DNA from 2 places in the Paenibacillus sp. GYB006 genome. Region 2 is predicted to be linked to the other one. Evidence: a T-box and tRNA genes for the amino acid it is inferred to sense, from the RefSeq annotation. Region 2 holds a T-box; the other holds one or more tRNA genes.
What was found. The T-box of region 2 lies ahead of PV403_RS15085 (valine--tRNA ligase). A T-box ahead of a tRNA ligase gene usually reads a tRNA of that ligase, here a tRNA-Val.
Positions count from the first base shown of each region.

Region 1: it has a tRNA-Val gene. The T-box ahead of PV403_RS15085 (valine--tRNA ligase) is inferred to sense a tRNA for this amino acid. The anticodon was not compared.

Region 1 is NZ_JARBDA010000007.1:194,916-206,986, reverse strand. Features, by position in the region: gene PV403_RS17225 (WGxxGxxG family protein) at 1-49, shown strand, start outside; gene PV403_RS17220 (YjcZ family sporulation protein) at 161-295, shown strand; gene PV403_RS17215 (hypothetical protein) at 424-744, shown strand; gene PV403_RS17210 (hypothetical protein) at 962-1,426, opposite strand; tRNA gene PV403_RS17205 (tRNA-Val) at 1,556-1,627, shown strand; gene PV403_RS17200 (hypothetical protein) at 1,832-2,047, shown strand; gene PV403_RS17195 (GNAT family N-acetyltransferase) at 2,185-2,628, shown strand; gene PV403_RS17190 (DUF3892 domain-containing protein) at 2,759-2,998, shown strand; gene PV403_RS17185 (hypothetical protein) at 3,220-3,411, shown strand; gene PV403_RS17180 (copper amine oxidase) at 3,566-4,126, shown strand; gene PV403_RS17175 (DUF1292 domain-containing protein) at 4,233-4,532, shown strand; gene PV403_RS17170 (aminotransferase class I/II-fold pyridoxal phosphate-dependent enzyme) at 4,686-6,161, opposite strand; gene PV403_RS17165 (YktB family protein) at 6,264-6,896, opposite strand; gene PV403_RS17160 (hypothetical protein) at 7,231-7,830, shown strand; gene gndA (NADP-dependent phosphogluconate dehydrogenase) at 8,096-9,508, shown strand; gene PV403_RS17150 (hypothetical protein) at 9,517-9,861, opposite strand; gene PV403_RS17145 (shikimate kinase) at 10,023-10,535, shown strand; gene PV403_RS17140 (rhodanese-like domain-containing protein) at 10,620-10,916, opposite strand; gene aroA (3-phosphoshikimate 1-carboxyvinyltransferase) at 11,099-12,071, shown strand, end outside.
Region 2 is NZ_JARBDA010000006.1:16,498-28,568, reverse strand. Features, by position in the region: gene PV403_RS15095 (RluA family pseudouridine synthase) at 1-625, shown strand, start outside; gene PV403_RS15090 (LysM peptidoglycan-binding domain-containing protein) at 773-2,107, shown strand; T-box leader at 2,342-2,625, shown strand; gene PV403_RS15085 (valine--tRNA ligase) at 2,714-5,392, shown strand; gene PV403_RS15080 (bifunctional folylpolyglutamate synthase/dihydrofolate synthase) at 5,466-6,842, shown strand; gene murC (UDP-N-acetylmuramate--L-alanine ligase) at 6,850-8,217, shown strand; gene PV403_RS15070 (SPOR domain-containing protein) at 8,343-9,641, shown strand; gene PV403_RS15065 (DUF4321 domain-containing protein) at 9,667-10,005, shown strand; gene PV403_RS15060 (Maf family protein) at 10,111-10,728, shown strand; gene radC (RadC family protein) at 10,815-11,504, shown strand; gene PV403_RS15050 (rod shape-determining protein) at 11,658-12,071, shown strand, end outside.

The DNA of each region.
Region 1 (12,071 bases), on a different contig from region 2:
TGGTATGCGCCGTGAGAAGCATGAAGGCAAACCACAACACGCGAAATAAAGAAGGATATGATCTGGAGAAAGTTTTAGAACCAAAATAGACTTCTGCCCTGCCACATTCCGGCTTTGATCATATATTATCTCATACCTTAGTGATGAGGAGGAGATAACAATGAGTGAAGTAACTGGATATGGTTATGGCTGTGGAGGAAGCTACGGTGGGTACGGCGGTGGATGGACATCAATTGGAGCAATTCTTGTTCTTTTCATCCTGTTGGTTATCATCTCTAAAACAATTCTTTACTAAGCAATAGAAAGAGAGCGCCGGCTAATAACTGGTGCTTTTCTTTTTTTGTGGAAACCGTGATTTGACGGTACGTTTTGGTTTATATATACATAGCAAGATGGATGAATGGAAGGGAAGGATGAATAATAGTGGAACAAGAAGATTTAGAGGTATGGGAAAGAGAAATCAGCAGCCGCGTTGAATATTTAGAACAAGAAGCCGAAAAACTGGAACAGCGAATTAAAAAAGCGGAATATAAGGACTACATTATGAGCAGTGCGATGAACAAATTTGCTGATGATGAAGCACAGGTCGATTTTATCAAACACAATTACCTGAATGAATCTAATGAAACCGTAAAATCGCTGAACGAAGAATATGAAGTAATCATTAAAGAGTTGAAATTTCAAAATGCGGTGCTCCAGCAAATTGAACGAGCGAATGCAGTATTGAAAGAGGATGAAGACTAAACTGTTCAGTGTTTTTAATACTCTTACCATAGATTGAAAATAGAAAAGACTGTAGACAAACTAGTCTAGGCTAGTTTGTCTACAGTTTGAATTAAGATCATTAAGTTAAGGCCTCTTATAAAGAATGCTATTCTACAACAGCATCATCGAGGACATATCATTTATTAAAAGTGGTGATCTCTAGTGGGCTCTCTAACCTTAAAAATAGTGAAATAGTTTAGTTTAACTGTGAATTTAAAAGAAATTGTTTTATATGTAACTTAAGATCAATTCGAATCATCTCTTTAGAAACCAAAATTTCATCAATAATGAGACTAAGCATTATCTTTTTCTTCTCCGGTGAAGCTTCTTCGAATACTTCATTCCATTGAGGGATATATTCTTTAAGTAAATTCATCTCATTTATTTCAATGCTTTTAGAGTTTATTAATGTTTCGATTTTGGAAGTTTGATCTTGCAATTCTGCGATGTTTTTTTCTTTCTGTTCAATTAATTGGCTAAGTAAATTCGGTTTGAAAGAACTTTTACCCATTATTGATTTTGGAACTTCAGCGTTTAGAACAGATAACTCTGAGTATTCATTTTCAATTTTATTTTGTAGAACTTTTAATATCTTTTCATCGGTGTTGGCACTTTTATTTTTTATCGCACTAATTTCCTTAGTAAAATTAATCATATTCAAATTCATGCTTTCTTAAAACAGATATAACTTCTACTTAAACGGGAAACTAAAAAATTAAATAGAGAGGTAATGACGACAGATTAAACTGTTGTCTTTTTATTTATCATATGATATATTCACATATATCGTAGGACGGTAGCTCAGAGGGAGAGCACTATCTTGACAGGGTAGGGGTCATGGGTTCGATCCCCATCCGTCCTATATGAGTAGTAAAAAAGCTTACTTTATCTATTTTTATAAATAGATGAAGTGAGCTTTTTTTGTATCCCTAAGTATATTATTAACAAATCAAAATTAGGAGAAATTATCAAGCTTGTAATCTACAATTAGAAGTTTATATGTTTAAAATCTACTCCATTGACACATCCTAAAAGGGAGAATGATCATCTGGAGGATCGCCATCCTATGAAAAAATTATGTGACACGTTCATGGCAAGCTGCATAATTGCAATCTTGCTGCTAAACCTATCAGGATGTACATTAGAGCCATCAGAAGAAACAATAATGCTGCAAGAGAGGCATGATCCTGAATCGGAGCTGCCGATCATTGATGATGTGTACTCTCCTTCGATAAGGGATGATGTTTATTCTTCTACCGATGAGGAAATACTAATACCTTAAATGAAGCTTGCCGTCGCCTAAAGATACAATAAGTCAGTCCGTTCCTTCGGGCTGGCTTATTTCTGCTGTATTGTTGTATAATAGCGTGAGTTTTACGAGTTTAGAGCATCGAAGAGCTAAAGCAGAGGGGGATATCAATGCCAGCTGAAATTATTAATGTAACAACGGAGGAACAGCTAGAACATGGGCTGCACATTCGTAAAGAGGTGTTTGTAAAGGAACAAAACGTTCCCTTAGAAGAAGAAATTGACCAATATGATGTCATTTCTCCCGATGCGCACCATATTCTTATTCAGGATGGTCAGCAGATGGTGGCGACAGGGCGTCTCATTTATTATAAGAAGGATACAGCAAAACTTCAGCGTGTAGCTGTTCTCAAAGACTACCGTGTTCACGGTTACGGCCGTGTATTAATTATGGCGCTAGAAGAGCGTGCAAGAGAGCTGGGTCTTGCGTACTCTATCCTTGATGCACAGTGCCAAGCGGAAGGGTTTTACGCTAAACTGGGTTATGAAGTGATATCGGATGAACCATTTTATGATGCTGGCATTTTACATGTACGGATGCAAAAAGCATTGTAACCTCAGCCTATTTACATAGAGCATTCTTTTTTGGGACACACTATATTTGCCGAGGCTCACAATACCTATTTTAATCGTACTCGGTATAGGTAATTACACCAAATGTAGTGCAAAAAGGAGTGTTGTTCTAATGGAAAATAACACGCGCGAGCACTTTGTCGCTGTTCAGAAAAATGGAGATGGCGATCTAACCGCATTTAAAACTTCCGCAGGTCGTGTTCTGGATTACAACCAGGCATTAAACGAGGTGGAGACTGGAATGATTGCGGGAGCCAACGTATTTAAGGCAAAAGGTGGATCACTCCGGATTCGCGGAGATGCAGACGGAGATCCGAGCAACAACCTAGATCAATTGCCGATATTTGAGTAACGTCTACAAGCATGAAACCGGAGAATAATCCGGTAATATATGAAAAGGGAGCCCTCGGAGGCTCCTTTTTTGCGTGTCATTTGGCATAGATTACAGGTGACTATAAAATTTGGATTCCCATGCACCTTCTTGCGCCGACTCCCATACAATACATTACCTAGGCGAGAGTTCGGGGGCAGACCGAGACCTCTCGCCTGACAAGGGAAGCGGGGAATTGGGCCATGACAAAAGGCAAAGGGAAAAAAGTGGTGGCAAAAAAGGAGAAAATTCGCGGGATGAGGGTGGTTACTTCCGAAGTCTGTGAGGTGTGTAAGACGCCATGCGACATAGGAATGGCCTATGCTGCACGTATGCGAGAGCCAGGCGCTGTAGGTAAAGGTGTACCTTGCATCTTAACGAAACCCAAAGGATAATAGGAAGAACCGCTTTTTTTCTCATGAGACCTGAGAGATAACGCGGTTCTTATTTATTTTAGAAAAAGAGAAAAAAACGACTTTTTTCCGCAACTTGTCTTGCTCGTTGAAGTATAAATAGATATAACTTTTTTGAAGGAGGTAATATAGACCGATGAAATGGAGAAGAACACTTGCCTTGGTACTTGTCTTTTCTCTTGCAGGCAGTGGATCTATGTTATTTGCAGATTCAATCACAGAAAAAATTCGTGTCGTAGTCAATGGCAATGATGTCAGTGGTGGCGGTTATTATATTAATGGGACAACCTATGCCCCTGTGCGTGAACTTAGTGGTCTTGCATCCTGGGATGCAACTAGCAAGAAGGTAACAGTTACGAAGCCTAATGTACATATAACACTGTTTAAGGGTGATACTGTTTTTGGGAATGTAAACGTAGGAAAACTGAAATTTCACGTACTTAGTCAAGTCGATAGTCTAGATGGGAACATTTCAGAAGTCAAAGTTGCTATCACGGATCCTTCCGGAAACACAAAAAATATTCAAACGGAAAAGATGGGAAGCGGTTCAAACGATAACTTTTGGTTCAAAACGAATGATTTCACTTATGATTTTAAGAAAAAAGGGAAGTATAAAGTAGGATTCTATATGAAACCTTCGGGAGGGAATTCATTCTTTCTCGTATCCGAAAAAGTAATTACAGCATTAGATTCATAAACGGGCTCAATTGATTTTATGCTCTAATAGTGTTACGATAATTCGGTATGATTACTTTTATGAGTGTGAATACAATACAAGTATAAATGAAATGAGGTATAGATGAATGAGCGATCATAACCATGTACATGATGAGAACTGCAACCACGACCACGACCACGAACCTCAGGTGCTTATCTTTGAAGATGAGAACGGTAAAGAGATTGAAATGATTCTGGTTCAAACTTTTGATGTAGACAATAAGGAATATGCGGTATTTGTTGAGCGCAACAATCCGGAAGAAGACGGCCTCATTCTTCGCTTTGAAGAAGAGGGCGATGAAGTGAGTCTTTATCAAATCGAAGATGAAGATGAGTGGAATCGTGTAGAAGCTGCATTTAACAAAATGGTTGAAGAGCAGCAATAAGAGCGAAATGAAGCAAGGGAAGTCTCTAGGTATCAGAGGCTTCTTTTTTTGTTGCTAATATATAGAGTGAACGCCTGAAAAGCTTGAAAAAAGGACCCGCGCAGCTTGTCAGCTGAGCAGGTCCTTGCTGTATAAATTGTGTATTCGTTCGTGTTAGAAAATCGGATCTGCTTCTACAATTACTTTTACATTCGTAATATAGCGGTCTTCAGGACCTTTTACCGGTAATCCAACCTCAACGTGTTCCGTAATATAATTAATGTTTTCCTGAGAAATAACCTCTCCCGGAAGCAGGATCGGAATACCAGGGGGATATACATAGATAAATTCAGCAATAATCCGACCAGCGGATTCTTTAAAAGGAATGATTTCTGTATCTCCGTAAAATGCCTCGCGCGGTGTAAGCATGAGCTGAGGAATTTCTGGGATTTTGACTATTAAATCGTTAGCTGTGTTGACATTATAATAAGTTTTGGACAATTCACGAAGTGCATCAAGCAGCGTATTTACTGTTTCATCATTGTCTCCTGGTGTAATGAGACAGAGGATGTTATACATATCGCTCATCTCGACTTCAATATTATAGTGTTCACGCAGCCAGTTCTCAGTATCGTATCCCGTTAAGCCAAGATGACGTACATGAACGGTCACTTTGGTCGGATCATAGCTATACGTTGCTTCTCCTCCAAGTATTTCCTCGCCAAAACAATACAATCCTTCGATATCGTTAATCGAACGTCTTGCATATTCTGCAAGATCAATTGCTTTTTGGGCCATGGAATGTCCATTCAGCGCAAGGTTGCGTCTAGATGTATCCAGTGATGAAAGCAATATATAAGAAGTTGAAGTGGTTGTCAGCATACTGATGATCGTTTGAACCCGCTTTGGATTTACAAATCCATTTTTGGTATTTAGGTTGAGTACTGAACTTTGTGTCATCGAACCGCCGAGCTTATGAACACTGGTTGCTGCCATATCGGCGCCTGCTTCCATAGCTGATATTGGAAGATCCTCATGAAAATGAATAAGGACTCCGTGCGCTTCATCAACAAGTACAGGTACTTGGTAACTATGCGCAAGATCCACGATTTCTTTCAGATTTGCACATACACCAAAGTACGTAGGGTTAATAACGAGCACGGCTTTGGCATCAGGATGACGTTCTAGGGCACGCCGCACCGAGCCGACGGTGATACCGTGATCAATACCTAAATTCTCATCACTCACGGGAGAGACAAACACAGGCTTAGCTCCCGAAAAAATGATGGCAGACATAACCGATTTGTGAACATTACGCGGTACGATGATCTTCTCACCAGGTCCGCATACAGACAGAATCATGGTCATAATGGCACTGCTTGTCCCTTGCACACTAAAGTACGTATAGTCCGCACCAAAAGCATCAGCTGCAAGCATTTGAGCTTCTTCAATAACACCCGTCGGTTGATGCAAATCATCAAGCGGCGCGATGTTAATCAAATCTATGGAAAGGGCATTATCCCCTATAAATTCGCGGAATTCAGAGTCTGTTCCAAGTCCTTTTTTGTGACCAGGGATGTGAAACTGTACCGGATTGTTAGCCGCGTGTGTTTTAAGTGCTGTAAAAAGCGGCGTACGACGGTGATCCATGGATTCTGTCACAACCTTTCTCTATTTGAAATAATAAACCTAAATGAGTATAGCAAAATGGATAAAGATTGTAACGATTTTTTTGTGATAAATCTCACTTCATTAAAAAGCCATTTTATAAAGCGGCGCAAGCTGGGTAAATACTTCTTGGGCCTTTTTACCAAAAGCTTCTCCGTCTAGAAGAAGCGGATCATCTTGTTCAATACGCAGTCCGCATAATATTTCTGATTTTTTCACGGTTTTTAATCGTTCGGCCATTTTCTTAAAATCTGCTTTCGAGATGTCTTTATGAAGGGTTCCTTCTGGATTCATATGATCTGTAGACCAGTAGAAGTGCCCTGGAATATGTTCCATAACATCATCAAGCTGTCTTTCTAATGCTTCAGCAAAGATTTCCTTATTATTACTTTCGTAAATAACGGCAAAAATAACAAATACATGAGTACCAAACATTCCTACTTGAAAATGAGGATATGCCTTGTAACCACGTTTGTTATTAGCGATTGCTACCCAAGTATCATGTGGCGGATTCACGGTACGTCTAGCATGCTTGGCCACATGAACAAACATTTCCTCTCCAACTAAATCAGTTAGAAACGGGGCAGTTGCTGCACCAATCTCGTTCAGTTTTGGACGAATTCTTTCAATTAATAATTCCATTCGGGGTTCGAGCCCAGGTACATCAAAGACATCAAAATCTTTGGATGTAAATGAAGGGTATTTTAGTGTAGTCATCGGGTTAACTTCCTCCTTATGTGTAAATGGACAAGTTTTATTTATATAAGCATGAACCTTATCACTTGCCAATATAATAGGATACAAAACAATATGGGACTCATTATAACACAGGTACCTCCATTCGCACTTCCTTAAAGCCTGTCCCTTATCTGTATTGTTAATGAAGATTTCGTGTCTTAAAAAAATGGACTTATAACTACGTACCCTTACCTTACGTGTCGTATAAAATAGGGTAAGCCGACTTATGGTGAAGCGTAGATCATAGGGGCCATGGCGGAAAGTCACATAATAAGACTCCGGATCAATCATCCGGCATGGAGGAGGAAGTGCCGTGAACAAGAGCTATGAAGTGGAATACTGCAATCTAGAGCTCCGGTTTAACCGTCGGCATATCCAACAGCTCATCAAAGACTTAATTCAGGAAGGATATTCGCTGTATTGGAGTGAAGATGAAAGCTTGTTCATTCTTTCCGTGAGAACGGGTCGTAAATTGGTTAAACTGAAATTTCAACTCATGCGTACGGGCGATTACAAGTTGATTGGTGATTATATTATTAAGGATGCGAAACTTGCCGAGTTCATAGAGAAACTCATTGGAGATACTCGAGGCCATGCGGTTGTCCGCAGGTTTAAAGATCACATCATCGTTATAGAGAATATATTGTTCGGCGAGGTTATACGTCTGGTGGAAGTATCGGGTTTTAAACAAAGGGTGATCTATCAGAAGGGGCCGACCCCTACGATGGAAGAGATGGAGGAAATGTTCTCATCGCAAGAAGGGGAAATGAGACTGCTCTTGTTAAAGATGGAAGTGGATGATGAACTCGAACGGCTTCATGCCGCCATCCATAATGGAGACGAGGCTAAGGCGGAGTCTTGCCGCAACTATTTAAAGCAAATGCAGAATCGAATGTTCATGCTTGAATGGTAAATAGCCGTATGAACCATACTATTATTTATATGAGTATTTGATGAACACCTCATGAAAAGAGGTGTTTTATCCTTGTTTACACTTTAGCGGGGGGTTCACTTCCTTTTGCAAAAGCGTTAGAATAGGATTATTGTTAGGGCGTCCTTCTTTTGCTTACATAATTTTTAAGGAATGATAACTGTCTGCTTATGGACAAGTTCCTTACCCGGACGGCTCTAGTAACATAAGATACATCAAAATAACGTGGCAAAGGATGGAGAATATATTGACTAAACAACAAATTGGCGTTATCGGTCTAGCCGTAATGGGCAAGAATTTAGCCCTGAATATTGAAAGCAAGGGGTTTACGGTGTCTGTATTTAACCGTTCTCCGGAAAAAACACAGGATCTTCTGAAAGAAGCAGAAGGTAAAAATTTGGAAGGCTTCTTCTCTATTGAAGAGTTTGTACAATCTCTTGAATCTCCGCGTAAGATTCTTATTATGGTACAAGCAGGACCAGCTACAGATGCAACGATTGGGCAGCTTATTCCTCATCTAGACAAAGGCGACATTATTATCGATGGTGGTAATGCTTACTTCCCTGATACGGTTCGCCGTAGCAAAGAACTGGAAGAGCAAGGTTTCCGCTTCATTGGTGCTGGTGTATCCGGTGGTGAAGAAGGCGCACTGAAAGGCCCGGCAATTATGCCTGGAGGTCAGGAAAGTGCTTATGAACTTGTAAAACCAATCTTAACTTCGATCGCGGCTCAAGTAGATGGAGAGCCTTGCACAACATATATCGGTCCTGATGGTGCTGGACATTATGTAAAAATGGTACACAACGGTATTGAATACGGTGATATGCAGCTGATCGGTGAAGCATATCATTTGATGAAAGATGTACTTGGTCTTACTGCAGAAGAATTCCACGAACTCTTCTCCGAATGGAACAAGGGCGAGCTTGACAGCTACCTGATCGAAATTACGGCTGATATCTTCTCTAAATATGATGAAGAAACAGGCAAACCAATGGTAGATGTGATCCTCGATGCTGCTGGACAAAAAGGTACAGGAAAATGGACAAGCCAAAGTGCGCTGGATCTCGGCGTTCCATTGTCTATGATTACTGAATCCGTATTCTCCCGTTTCTTATCTGCGATGAAAGAAGAGCGTGTTGCAGCTAGTAAAGTGCTCAGCGGTCCAAAAACAGAGCCATTCTCCGGTGATAAACAAGAATTCATCGAGAACGTTCGTAAAGCATTGTTCGCAAGTAAAATCGTATCTTATGCACAAGGTTTTGCTCAAATGCGCGCTGCTTCCGACGAATATGGCTGGAATTTGAAATATGGAAACATTGCAATGATCTTCCGCGGAGGATGTATCATTCGTTCCCAATTCTTGCAAAACATCAAAGAGGCTTATGATAAAGATGCAGAACTGAAAAACCTGCTCTTGGATCCATACTTCAAAAATGTTGTGGAATCTTACCAAGATGCATGGCGTAAAGTGATTTCTGTTGCTGTAGAAAAAGGAGTTCCGGTACCTGGATTCTCCAGTGCTCTTTCTTACTATGACAGCTATCGTACAGAACGTCTTCCAGCGAATCTGCTTCAAGCACAGCGCGACTACTTCGGTGCACATACGTTCAAACGTGTGGACAAAGAAGGAACATTCCACCACAACTGGATGGAAAAATAAGAACGGCTTTAAGATACACTATAATTCATGCTGCTTTGCTGCATTTCTCCGCGAAGACCATAAAGTGCCTCGTGCAAACAGGTCCTTAGTCTTTCTTGTGTTGAATAGGAAGAGGTATGCTCTCCCAACAGCAACATCGCAGCTTCACTAAAATATTGAAAATTAGTAATAAGACGTGGTTTTGGTAGATCCATGAGAAGTGGGTCTTCCAAAGCCACTTTTTGTTGTACATAATGCAGTACGAGCAGTACGTCATCTCTGCATATCACATAACCTGGTTCAAAGATACGTGTGATTCTGCTAGGAAGCACAGGTAGTTTCAGTACGGGCAGATAAGCTAAATCATCCATCATGTTCACACTCCTTACAGGTATCTATCCTTTTCTTCTCTATCATCCATACGTAAAAGGATGTCCTGATATGCTTCTTGGCGGATCTTTTTTTCTGTGTTATGTTTAGTAGAATAAAAAAAGATGGAACTAACTGGGTCTTATAATGAAGGGGTGGCAAGGCAGTGAGCAGCAAAGCGGATAATATCATTCTTATTGGAATGATGGGCACAGGCAAGACAACAGTATCCAGCATACTGGCACAAGAACTTGGATACACGCTCATAGATATTGATACGGATGTAGAAGCACAAGAAGGCTGTCCAATCCCCGTCTTATTTCAAGAAAAGGGAGAAAGTTATTTTCGCCAAGTAGAGAGTGATACCTTATGTAGAATTCTCAAAGGGACTTCTCAAGTCGTTTCTACGGGAGGCGGATCTGTACTTCGAGCGGAGAACCGGGAACTAATGAAGGAAGCAGGTTGGGTTATTGCATTGACAGCGAGTGCAGATTCCATTATTTCACGTGTGTCGTCTAATGATGATAGACCGCTGCTTGCAGGTAATATAGAGGAACGGGTAAAGAATATAATGGAAGAACGTAAAGATGCATATTCTTTTGCAGATGTTACCATTGATACTTCGGAGTTAAGCCCGGAAGAAGTTGTTCGTCATATTTTAACGCTTTACCGCGTCTAAGCTGTTGTGCTTTTCAGGTACATTGTAGTATGATCGTAAAAAGAAAAAGGGCAGGCGCTGCCTGCCCGTTCTGTCTACTCTTAATTAAGTCCAGGCAAGCATGCCGCCAACAAGGTTCACACAGCTCGGATATCCGAGCTCTGTTAGATATTCACAAGCTCTTTCACTGCGATAACCACTGCGGCAGATCAAAATTGTTTCCTGCGTTTTCTCGATCTCATCAAGACGATCAGGAATTTGTCCAAGTGGAATATGTTTTGCTCCTGGAATCATTCCAGCAGCAACTTCTTCATCTTCACGAACATCAATCATTTGAATAGCTTCTCCTGACTGTAGACGAGCCTTAAGTTCAGCAGGTGTAATCTCGAGTATTTGATTCATGAGTCATCCTCTTTTCTATGGTTACTATATATTGGTGTAATCCGAATGGACAAGTTCTTATGGATAACTATACCATGATACCGAAGGGAAGAGGAGACTGTCAATTTCATTACATTTCATTACGAAGGTTGATCCCGAGTATTAAGCCGCAGCTGATTATATATAAAAAAGGAGTTATAACTATGGACGTTATCGTAAACAACACCCCTTCCTTAACGGGAACGATTGACGCTTTATCTTCTAAAAACTACACAACGCGTTATTTGCTTGTTGCTGCATTAGCAGAAGGAACGAGTACAATCTATTATCCTGCCCACAGTGAGGACAGCGATGCGATGCGCCGCTGTATTCAGGATTTGGGTGCTGTTCTTGTAGAAGACGATGAGAAAATCACCATTACTGGGTTTGGCTCTACTCCTCGTCCCACAGGCGAACTGAATGTAGGGAATGCAGGAGCCGTTCTGCGTTTTCTGATGGGGATTGCCGCACTTGGTGAGGAGATTACATTCGTTAATACATACCCCGAATCTCTTGGTAAAAGACCTCATCAAGATTTAATTGATGCACTCGAGCAGCTGGGCGCCGAAGTAGATCATCAGGAGGGAAGACTGCCGATCACCATTCGTGGCGGTAAGCCGCAAGGCGGAGTTATTCGAGTATCGGGATCTGTAAGTTCTCAGTATCTGAGTGCGCTGCTCTTTCTGACACCGCTTCTTCCGCATGATAGTACGATTGAAGTTCTTCATGATCTGAAATCGAAAGTCGTGATCGGGCAAACACTCGAAGTGTTAGAACAAGCCGGTATCATTATTCATGCAAGTGATGACTATATGTCTTTTCAAGTTCCTGGTTCTCAAAAATATCAACCGGCGAATTATACAGTCCAAGGAGATTATCCTGGATCAGCAGCGATTTTAGCAGCGGCTGCGGTGACAAACTCAGATGTAAAGGTTACGCGGTTAATGGAGAAGAGTAAACAGGGTGAACGTGCTATTATCGATGTGCTGAAAATGATGAATGTTCCGCTCACACATGAAGATAATATCGTCCATGTTCAAGGAAATGGGAAACTTACGGCTGTCGAATTTGATGGAGATGCAGCTACGGATGCGGTACTTGCTATGGTTGCAGCAGCTGTTTTTGCGGAAGGTACTT
Region 2 (12,071 bases):
GACAGGTATGCCAGTCCATCCTGATGGGAATGAGCGACATGATGGAATTATTACGCTGGATCATGCGGTCGCTGCCTACTATGAATCTGAGGGCCAAGAGATTGCAGTACGCCATATCCACAGGCTCGATGTAGATACATCGGGACCTGTGCTATATGCCAAGAATCGATATGCTGAATTAAAACTAAATTCGATGATGGAACGTAAAGCGATTGATCGCGCTTATGTGGCAATCGTTCATGGCGTCATTACTCAGAATGAAGAAGTGTTACAGTATCCGATCGGCAAAGATCGTCATCACAAACAGAGAAGAAGGGTTTCGCCTACAGGACAACATGCGGTAACCCATATGAAGGTCTCTGAACGGTTAAACGAGGCAACTCTTGTCCGTCTGGAGCTGGAGACAGGGAGAACCCATCAGATCAGAGTTCACCTCAGCCACATTGGTCATCCTTTATTCGGAGATACACTGTATGGGGGCAGAAGAGAAGGGATCCGCAGGCAAGCCCTGCACGGGGAGATGCTTACGTTTCAACATCCGTTTACAGGAGAACTGCTCAGCATTGAGGCGCCTTGGCCGGAAGATATGACGGAACTATATGAAGCGAGAAAAAAAGTGCAATAGAGCGAATACTTATAAAATGGTATGAGTCCTCTATTCGGTGCATATACATGTCAACGAGAAGAAACTTATTGCTGAACTCTCGTCACATGAGCGAAAGCCATGGTCTTTTTTCATGGTAACTATATGCCCGAAAGGAGGACTACAGCTATGTTAAACCCGCCCTACGGACTTCGGTTTGATATTTATGAGCGTGTTCAATTACCAGAACATGTTCCCGCTATCGCAGAGCTTGAAGAGATTGAACTTTATCCTCGAATACAGGTGATTACAGATCAAGAGCACGCAGCGCTTCGGGGCCATCTGCTGTTGTCAGGTGTGTATGTTGGTGAGAATAAGGAGCAGGAAGGTTTGCAGCACCTGATCCCGGTGGAGATTACGATTCCGCTTAGCCGGGTTGCCTCAGTGGAAGAGATCGCTGTTGAGATTGAGAATTTTGATGTTGACCTATTGTCTACAAGAAGCTTGAATATTACCGGGGTGTTGTCTCTCAGAGGAATTGAAGGGATTCAAACAGAGGAAACTCCTGCCTGGAATTCGGATGAATTTACGGTAGTACACACGAATTCAGCTTCTGAACAGGGGAATAGCGAACCAAAAGAGTATAGCAGATATAATCCATACCATCGCGATCCTGCTAGGGAAGATGACGAAGCTTCATTTGAGCAAGAACGCACGAGTGACGCTTCTCCCGTACCGCCTACATTTTATGCTCCTTATATAACACCGGCTTCGGTTCATGATGAGGGGCAGGAGGAGCGAGACGTTTGGAATCTTCCTTATGAGACTCTTTCGGTAGATGATGGTACTGATCAGCAGGAAGATTCTAATATAGAAGAGCAGAGAATAGAGAATCAAGAGAACGGGGAGCTAAGAGAGACAAAAGATATTCAGGACGTGAAAGAAGAAAATTCGGCGACTGAGCTCTCTGCCGCGCCAGAAGTTTGGCATTTTGAAACGCCTGCGGAACCTGCTTTAGGTCTTCAAGAAGCAGAAACACCTATAGAAGAACAAGCAGCAGAGCCTGCCGCGATCCAGCGTGACGATCAGGAGATTACCTGGGAGGATGAGGGAACGCTGCTTACAGCAGATGTACCTCAGCCAGAGGCAGAAGACGAAAAACCGGAGCTGAAGGTTGCTTTTGGCAGTAAAAAAGAGAATGATGCACCTGCTGCTGATTCGTATGGAATTACCTCTCTTCTTCAGAAGAGCAAGAGAACGGAAGAAGTATTACAGTTAGAAGAGCAGATTCCAGTAGAAAAGCGTGAAGAAGAGCAGATAGAAGATGTACAGTGGAAGAACTTATTTCTTGGCGGTAGTTCTGAGCAGACGCCATTCAAGAGGGTCAAGCTCTGTATAGTACAGCGGGAAGAAACCTTGGATACGATTGCAGATAGGTATCAGCTAAGCACACGTGAGTTACAGCTGTATAATCGATTATCCGAGCAGTCGATTGAAGAGGGACAGGTGCTTTACATTCCTTAATTAATATACAAAACCATGTGTTCTTGGGCGTGTTAACGGCCAGGGGCACTTTTTTTGCTATTTATTTTGACGCTTCATGAAACTTAGCTAGAATCCTGCTCCAGTCTTTCCCTATACGGAAAATAGGTGCTCGCCTGTTGACGAATTTAGACTAGAAATGTATGATGTCTGTAGGATTGGGGATACAATGAATATAATTCATTGTGGTTCGTATAGATCTCTTGAATTACACATGGAACAACGAAGAACGGGAGTAGTAAGCAGTAAACCCTTCAGAGAGTGGAATCGATTGGTGTGAGATTCCGCAGGATACTTTACTGATCCGAAGTCACCCGGGAGTTGCCCTTTTGAATGCTTTCGTATGCTTTGTACATAGAGAGCACTAGAATGTGGCCGGCTGCAGCCGTTATACTGCCTAACAAAGTGTCATATCAAACCCGCAAACTAAAGTTTGTGGTCATCATGTTTTGGTATGAAACAAAGGTGGTACCGCGAAAGAATGACCTTTCGTCCTTTGAGGATGAAGGGTCTTTTTGTTTTTTTTATCGTTACTTGCTACTGATGAAAAAATGAATTTTGATTTCTAAAATAACAGGAGGAATGTATATGTCTGAAGCAACAAATCAACCTAATCAGCCGAATCAGACGGAAATGCCAACAACGTATGATCCGCATGCTGCGGAGCAGAAGTGGTACCCGTATTGGATGGAAAACAATTTCTTTAAAGCAGGTCAGCGCAAGGATGCGCAGCCTTTTACCATTGTGATTCCACCGCCAAACGTAACGGGTATGCTTCATATCGGTCATGCGCTGGACTTTACCCTTCAGGATATTATTATCCGTGCAAAACGGATGCAAGGTTATGACGCGCTCTGGCTGCCTGGTTCTGACCATGCAGGAATTGCAACTCAAACTAAAGTAGAACAGAAACTAAGAGAAGACGGGATTACTCGTTATGATCTCGGACGCGAAAAGTTCCTTGAGAAGGTATGGGACTGGAAAGAAGAATATAACAATACAATCCGTTCCCAATGGGCAAAAATGGGCTTGTCTCTTGACTACTCTCGCGAGCGTTTTACGCTGGATGAAGGGTTATCAAAAGCTGTACGTGAAGTGTTTGTTACACTGTATAATAAAGGTCTCATTTACCGCGGGAAACGTATCATTAACTGGGATCCGGCAGCACGAACTGCGTTATCTGATATTGAAGTCGAATATAAAGAAGTACAAGGTCACTTGTATCATCTGAAATATGAATTAAAAGACGGCAGCGGCTCCATTACCGTTGCAACGACAAGACCAGAGACCATGCTTGGTGATACGGCTGTTGCGGTTCATCCCGAAGATGATCGTTACAAAGATATGATTGGCAAAGTACTTGTACTGCCGATTATTGGCCGTGAAATTCCTGTTATTGCAGATGAATATGTAGAAAAAGAGTTTGGTAGCGGAGCGGTAAAAATCACGCCTGCGCATGATCCAAATGACTTTGAAGTCGGTCTTCGTCATGACCTGCCGCAAATCACGGTTATGGATGAGACAGGTACTATGAATGAGGAAGCTGGCAAATATAAAGGGCTTGACCGTAGTGAGTGCCGTAAGCAGATTGTTGCTGACCTTAAAGAACTGGGTGTACTCATTAACATTGAAGACCATGTACATCAAGTTGGTCATAGTGAGCGTTCAGGTGCTGTTGTAGAGCCTTATCTGTCTACACAGTGGTTTGTTGCGATGCAGCCGCTTGCCGAAAGAGCGATTGAAGCTCAGAAGAACGGAAAAGGTGTAAACTTTGTTCCAGATCGTTTTGAGAGAACGTATCTTCACTGGATTGAGAATGTTCGCGACTGGTGTATTTCTCGTCAGCTCTGGTGGGGACACCGTATTCCAGCGTGGTACTGTAATGCTTGTGGAGAGCTTCATGTTAGTCAGGAAGACCTCACGACTTGTACCAAATGCGGCTCTGCAGATCTTCGTCAAGATGAAGATGTTCTTGATACTTGGTTTAGTTCGGCGTTATGGCCTTTCTCTACTCTAGGTTGGCCTGAAGACGCAGAAGATCTGAAACGCTACTATCCAACGTCTGTGCTCGTGACTGGGTACGATATCATCTACTTCTGGGTAGCTCGTATGATCTTTACAGCGCTTGAATTTACAGATGAAATTCCGTTTAAAGACGTATTGATGCACGGACTTGTACGTGATGCTGATGGCCGCAAAATGTCGAAGTCACTTGGCAACGGGGTAGATCCGCTTGAAGTAATTGAGAAATATGGTGCTGATGCGATGCGCTATATGATTTCAACAGGCAGCACACCAGGACAAGATCTTCGTTTCCGCTGGGAACGTGTAGAACAAGCACGTAACTTTGCGAATAAGATTTGGAACGCTTCCCGTTTTGCTCTCATGAATCTTGAAGGCATTAAATATGAGGATATTGATATTACAGGTGAACTATCCACGGCTGATCGCTGGATTCTGCATCGCCTAAATGAAACAGCAAGAGAAGTAACTCGTCTTATGGACGCTTATGAATTTGGAGAAACCGGACGTGCACTGTATAACTTCATATGGGATGATCTGTGTGACTGGTACATCGAATTCTCCAAATTGACGTTATACGGTGAAGATGAGCAGGCAAAACGTAAGACACAGTCGGTACTTGCTTATGTACTGGATCATACAATGCGTCTTATTCATCCGTTCATGCCATTTATTTCAGAGGAAATTTGGCAGCATTTGCCGCATGATGGAGAGACCATTACGCTTGCTGCATGGCCTGAATTTAACGAAGAGCTTGTTAACGATCAGGCTGTAGCCGAGATGAATATGCTGATGGATCTCATTCGTGCTGTTCGTAATGTTCGTGCAGAAGTGAATGTGCCGATGAGTAAGAAGATCGAAATGAATGTAAATGCAAGTAATGCGGACGCGCTGCAGATCATCGATAACAACCTTGTTTACGTTAGCAGATTCTGTAATACGTCCGATCTGACTACAGGCATCTCTCTACCTACGCCGGAGAAAGCGATGACGGCAATTGTGTCAGGTGCTGAAATTTATTTCCCGCTCGCAGGACTAATTGATATTGATCAGGAGATTGCTCGTCTTGAGAAAGAACGCGAGAATTTAGATAAAGAAGTGCTTCGCATTGAGAAAAAACTGGGCAATGAAGGCTTCGTATCCAAAGCTCCAGCAAAAGTTATTGAGGAAGAGCGTGCAAAACTTGCGGATTATTCTGATAAACGCAGTAAAGTCATTGCTCGCATTGCGGAATTACAAAGCTAATTAAATAGGTTATTATTTCGCGGTATCCCTTAAAGAAAAGTCTCACAAATTTCGCAATCGGAGGGTGAAGAAAATGTCTGAAAACACGGGAGCTGCTTGTGCAGCTCCTCTACAAACCTACAGTGATGCAGTAGCTTGGATTAACAATCTTATTCCTTTTGGAATTAGACCGGGACTATCTCGAATTGAATTGTTATTATCAAAGCTGGGCGACCCTCATAAACATCTGAAATTCATTCATGTCGCGGGAACGAACGGAAAAGGATCAACTTGTGCCTTTCTGACTTCTACCCTTAGACAGGGCGGGTATGATGTAGGGACATTTACTTCTCCGTATATCACCAAGTTTACAAACCGATTTCAGTATAATGAAGAAGACATCCCGGAAGACACCTTGCTTAAGCTGGCTAACAAGCTGAAGCCTTTTGTGGAAGAAATAGCTGCTACAGAACTTGGATCTCCAACGATGTTTGAGGTTGCGACAGCGCTCGCAATTCTGTATTATGCGGAGGTATGCTATCCCGATGTGATAGTATGGGAGACTGGGCTTGGGGGAAGGCTTGATGTAACGAATGTCGTGACTCCTATCATTTCGGTGATTACGAATATTGGTTTTGACCATACCGATATTCTTGGTGATACGATTGAACAAATTACATCTGAAAAGGCAGGGATTATTAAACCCGGCGTCCCTGTTGTTACTACGGTTGAACAGCCGGAAGCAATTCGTATCATTCGTGAAACCTGTGCTAAGAAAAAATCAACCCTGTATATTGCAGGCGAACAGTTTACTTATGAGCAACTTGAGGTTAATAAGAATGGTCAAAGATTCCATTATAATGGACCGTTTCGTGAACTTGATGTGGAGCTGACAATGCAGGGCAAGCACCAAAGTGCAAATGCTGCCTGTGCTCTGATGACACTTGAAGTGCTGCGCCAGTACATGGCGTTCTATATGGAAGAGGAAGATTTGAAAAAAGGATTTCACAGAGCATTCTGGGCCGGACGTTTTGAGAAAGTGTCCGATGATCCGCTTCTTATTTTGGATGGGGCACACAATCCGGAAGGTGCAGAAACACTTGCCAGAACGATAAAGGATTTGTATGCAGATCGGAAATTAATTTTAATGATGGGCATGCTTGAGAATAAGCATCACAAATCATATTTAGAGCATATACTGCCACTAGTGGATACGCTTATCCTGACTGAGCCTGATTTCCGACGTAAAATGGATGCGGCACAGTTAAAAAATATGGTAGAAGAGCTTCGTCCATCCTTTGCCAAACCAAACCTTGACATCATTGTAGAACCTTCATGGAAAAATGCACTGAGCTTACTTAAGTTACGGACGGAAGCGGACGATCTGGGGATTGTGTCCGGCACATTGTATCTAATTGCAGATGTTCGGGCCAGTCTTTTGCATCAAACCGATTCTGAAAAAGGTTGGTGAAAACTTGTTGAATACTACGGAACATGTACATTTTATCGGTATCGGCGGCTATGGGATGAGCGCCATTGCAAGAGTTATGCTAGAGATGGGTTATACGGTAACTGGTTCGGATGTGGCATCCCAGGAGCTAACTGAAAAGCTCGCCGCAAAAGGAGCAAAAGTATATATCGGCCATACGGCGGAACAGGTACACGGTGCAGATTTAGTTGTTTATTCAACGGCTGCAACTGCGGACAATGTGGAACGAGTGGAAGCGGAACAATTAAAAATTCCGGTTCTTCACCGTGCACAAATGTTGGCACGTTTACTTAACGAGCGTAAGGGAGTTGCCGTTGCGGGAGCACACGGTAAGACAACAACTTCCTCTATGATCGCGCTTGTTATGGAAGAATGTGAAACAGATCCTACTTACATCATCGGCGGGGAGATCATGAATCTCGGAACGAATGCCAAAGCAGGTAAAGGCGATTGTGTCGTTGCTGAAGCAGACGAGAGCGATGGTTCATTCTTGCATTATCATCCTTGGATTGGGATTGTAACGAATCTGGAAGCGGATCATCTTGAAAATTACAATAATGATTTTAATGAGCTGAAAAATGCGTATGTAAAGTTTTTAAATCAGGTGAAACCTGAAGGCTGTGCGATTGTTTGTGCAGATGATGAGAACATTCAAAGTATTATGCCACAGCTCAAATCTAACATTATTACGTATGCAATTGATGCAGAAGCAGATTATACAGCAACCGATCTTACGCTTGGTGATCGTCATATTTCATTTACGATGAATCATCGCGGAGCTCCGCTCGGTAAAGTAGAGCTTTCTGTACCTGGTAAACATAATGTAAGCAATGCGATGGCAACGATCATTACTTGCTTAGAAGCAGGCATACCTTTTGAATCCATCGTGAAAGCGATCGTGAAGTTCAGTGGTGCAAAACGCAGATTCCAGGTGCTTGGCGAAGCGCGCGATATTCTGATTATTGATGATTATGCTCATCATCCTACGGAGATCGAAGCTACAATCAGTGCTGCAAAAGCGACAGGGAAACGGATTATTGCTGTATTCCAGCCGCAACGTTATACTCGTACCTTCTTCTTGCTAGATGCTTTCAGTCGTGCATTTGCTGAAGCAGATGAAGTCATTATTACGGATATTTTCTCTCCTGCCGGTGAGAAGCAAATTGAAGGGGTTCATTCCTCTAAGTTAGTTGAGCTTATTAAGCAAAACAGTAATCCAAATGCAACCTACTTCCCGACAAAAGAGGATGTAGTTGCAGATTTGGAACACCGATTAAACCCAGGTGACCTAGTGCTGACTATGGGCGCAGGGGATATTTGGAAAGCTGGATATGAGCTGGCTAAAGGTTTGAAATAGAAGGCCAGGCATGAACAATAATAAAAAGCATCATTTCTGCGATAGGCAGAGATGGTGCTTTTTATGCATATATAGCCTTTTTCTCACATATAGCTGATAAAAAGGACAAGGGAGGGGCTTACACCGTGAATAAGGCGAGAATGACATTTCGTTTTGGTGAGGAATCTCAGAATACTTCTCATCAGCATCCCAACCGCATAATAAAAATGGAGTCTCCTCGTACTAATCAGAAGATTGCTTTGGGAACTGAAATAAATCCAATCTCGCTGGATCGCAGCGTCCCTCCACTCGATACATATCACCAGTTAGATGGGGAAGAAGATCCGACAGGGTACAGTGAACAGAATCTTTCAGGATATCTTTCCGCAGAGCAGAAAGCAGGAAAGGAAGATACATATTACGGGAATCCGATTTATGATGATTGGGGCGAGCCTTTTGGTCCCTATGCCGGTTCTTCGATGATAGAGAATAGGTCACTAACCGAGGGTTCTTCTGTCAGGGAAAATAGTAGGGATCCTTACGATGACCTGCCTATGCAGCACTATCCGGAGGTAACCACTAAATCGTATGCTGTTCATCATCGAAAGTCCCCAGGAGGATGGAAAGTATTTGGTTCGGTAACTGCCGCGGTAATGACGGGCGTTTTATTTGGATTTGTAGCTATGTCCATGCTCGATTCTGGCAGTACAGCTCCAAAGACGGTAACGGGAACGGCGGTAGGGACTGACCTTGTTTCTCCCACAGAGGATCCACAGACACAAACGTTGGGAACGGAAACTCCCAATATTGCTAGCACTGCGGTATCCATCCCAGGAGCGACTTATTTTATGCTTCAGTATGGTGTGTTTAGCATGGCAGAAGGTGCAAGTCAGGCGAAGAAAGAGCTCACCCAGGCAGGGATTGCAGCAGGGAGTGACCCCATGGATGAAGCAAGAGTATATGCAGGAGTATCTTCCGATCGAGAGGAAGCAAAACTAATAAGTAATCAGCTGAAGACAGAAGGAGTAGAGCTATACGTAAGAGAAATCTCTTTGCCTGCCGTTTCAGATGTTGTATTCATAGGGAATGCAGATGAGATTAGTCCTTTTTTCGAAAATAGCAGAGCGCTTACTGACATGCTTGCTTCTTTATCGATTACTCATATTAGCGAGCAAGTTCAAACCGCCGTACCAAAGGACAAATTAAGTGAAATCTCAGATGCACATCATCGATTTACGAGCAGTGTTGGAGCAATTCATGCAGGTCTCTCTGAGAACGGAAAGCAGATAGAACGGAAGATGGAGTCCTCAATGAGCACTGCCATCAGTGCATTATCCGAATATAATAAAAATCCTAATAAAGAGCATATGTGGAAGGTACAGTCTGCTGTAATGGATTATATCCTTCAAGAAAAACAGCTGCTAGAGGTAATGAAACAAACATAAGGTGACCCTTTGGTCCGGCCGGGAAATGGAAATACTTCCCCAGGCCGGATTTGTATTTGTACTTACGCGTTGCTTCCCGTATAATAATGAAGGTGTCAAAATATGGCGAGGGAAGAGTACAATGAAAAAAAATTTCGGCATGTTGTTACTGTTTCTGCTCTTGGGTTGGCTAATAGGAGCCTTCATAGCCAAGGGTCTAGAGCAATTCAAGGCTCTTTCTATTCTAACGAATACGACGACAATCAGTTGGTCGCCAAAAGCAAATTTCGACATCATTAGTTATAACCTAAACATTCAATTGAAAATGAGCCTGCTTAGTCTGCTGGGTATGGTGTCAGCAATTTGGCTCTATCGCAAATTGTAAGCAGTATGTTCACTTTGATCATACCTTAGCAGTTTTAAGTCAGTACAGAAAACGATTAAAACAGAGATGCTTATCGCATTATCGGTGAAGTAAGGAGTTATCCCTTTGAAAAAGCAGCAGAACCATCGAATCATTCTAGCCTCAACATCTCCACGTCGACGCGAACTTATTGCTTCACTTAGATTACCATTTGAAGTTGTTCCAAGTCATGCAGATGAGGACACACCAGCAGACTACACACCTGAACAAGTCGTTGAAGAATTAGCGCTTCGAAAGGCAAAGGCGGTCTATGATTCCTACGAATCCAGTATGGAGGGTGCAATAGTCGTTGGGAGCGACACCATTGTCGTAATGGACGGAATGATACTTGGCAAACCGAAGGATGAGGAAGACGCTTTTCGAATGCTAGGTATGCTGCAGAATCGTACTCATGAGGTGTACTCCGGAGTGGCCTGCATATCGGGAGATACAGGGCGGATCATCGTAGACCATCGTAAGACTAAAGTGAAGATGAAAGCACAAACGGATGAAGGAATACGTGCCTACATTGCAACCAAAGAACCATTCGATAAGGCAGGATCCTATGCAATTCAAGGCATTGGTTCCGTTCTGGTTGAATCAATTGAAGGTTGTTATTTTAACGTTGTAGGTTTGCCATTGTCCTTGCTAAGCGAACAGCTTGCGGAGCTTGGTATGCATGTGCTTGCCATAGATGAAACGTAAAATTAGATGTTTTTTTAGATTCAATTAGATCTTATAGATTCAAATGATGGGAAAGTTCTAGGTTTGTTTTTGAAAAGAGGGAAAAGATGAGTTCGCCAGGATACATGTTGCGCGACATCCCCCAAGAACAGCGCCCGAGAGAACGCATGCTTCATCATGGGGCGGGTGCACTGAGTCATGCGGAACTATTAGCTATTTTACTAAGGACAGGAACGAGGCAGGAATCTGCTATACATGTTGCTCAGCGAATTCTGAGTGAGGCAGGCAGTCTTCGCAGTCTTGTTGATTTTAGTATCGAGGAACTGGTACAAATTAAAGGCGTGGGTCCTGCCAAAGCGGTTCAGCTCAAGGCGGGAATTGAACTAGGACAAAGACTGTCTCAGTCAAAGTTGCCTAGTAGTCCTACAATACGAAGTCCTAGAGATGCAGCGGATTTATTGATGGAACAGCTTCGGTATTTGCAGAAAGAGCATTTTGTATGTCTGTTTCTGAACACCAAAAACCATGTTATAGCTCAGGAGACACTCTCGATGGGCAGTCTCAATGCTGCTATTGTTCATCCAAGAGAAGTATTTCGTGCAGCGATCAAATGCAGCAGCGCATCTCTGATTTGTGCACATAACCATCCCAGCGGAGATCCTACTCCAAGTCCGGAAGATATAAAGCTCACAAAGCGTCTTCTTGAGGCAGGAGATATTGTAGGAATTGAGGTTTTGGATCACGTCGTGATCGGTGATGGAAAATTTGTAAGTTTGAAGGAACAAGGGTTCATATAATATAATGTGGTACGTTAACGGTTTATAAGCGGAATAACAGAATACATACCTTGTGTTCTGATCTAGCTATTTATTGAATCGGATCATAAAGTTGCAGTTGCTCATGAAACAAGCAACGTTAATAATGCAGGGAAAAGAAAGGGAGATTACAGCATGTTAGGTGGCTTTACAAAAGATTTGGGAATTGACTTGGGAACGGCGAATACGCTCGTTTATGTCCGCGGAAAAGGAATTGTCGTAAGAGAACCATCCGTAGTAGCTATACGTACAGATACACAAGTCATTGAGGCAGTCGGAGAATCTGCCAAAAAGATGATTGGTCGTACACCAGGGAATATCCGTGCGATTAGACCGATGAAAGATGGCGTTATTGCTGATTTTGATACAACAGCTACAATGATTAAATACTTTATTCGCCAAGCACAAAAACAGCGTTCTTTCTTCCATCGTCATCCGAATGTAATGGTATGTGTACCTTCCGGTATTACTGCTGTTGAACAACGCGCTGTAGAAGATGCAACAAAACAAGCAGGTGCACGTGAAGCTTACACCATTGAAGAGCCATTC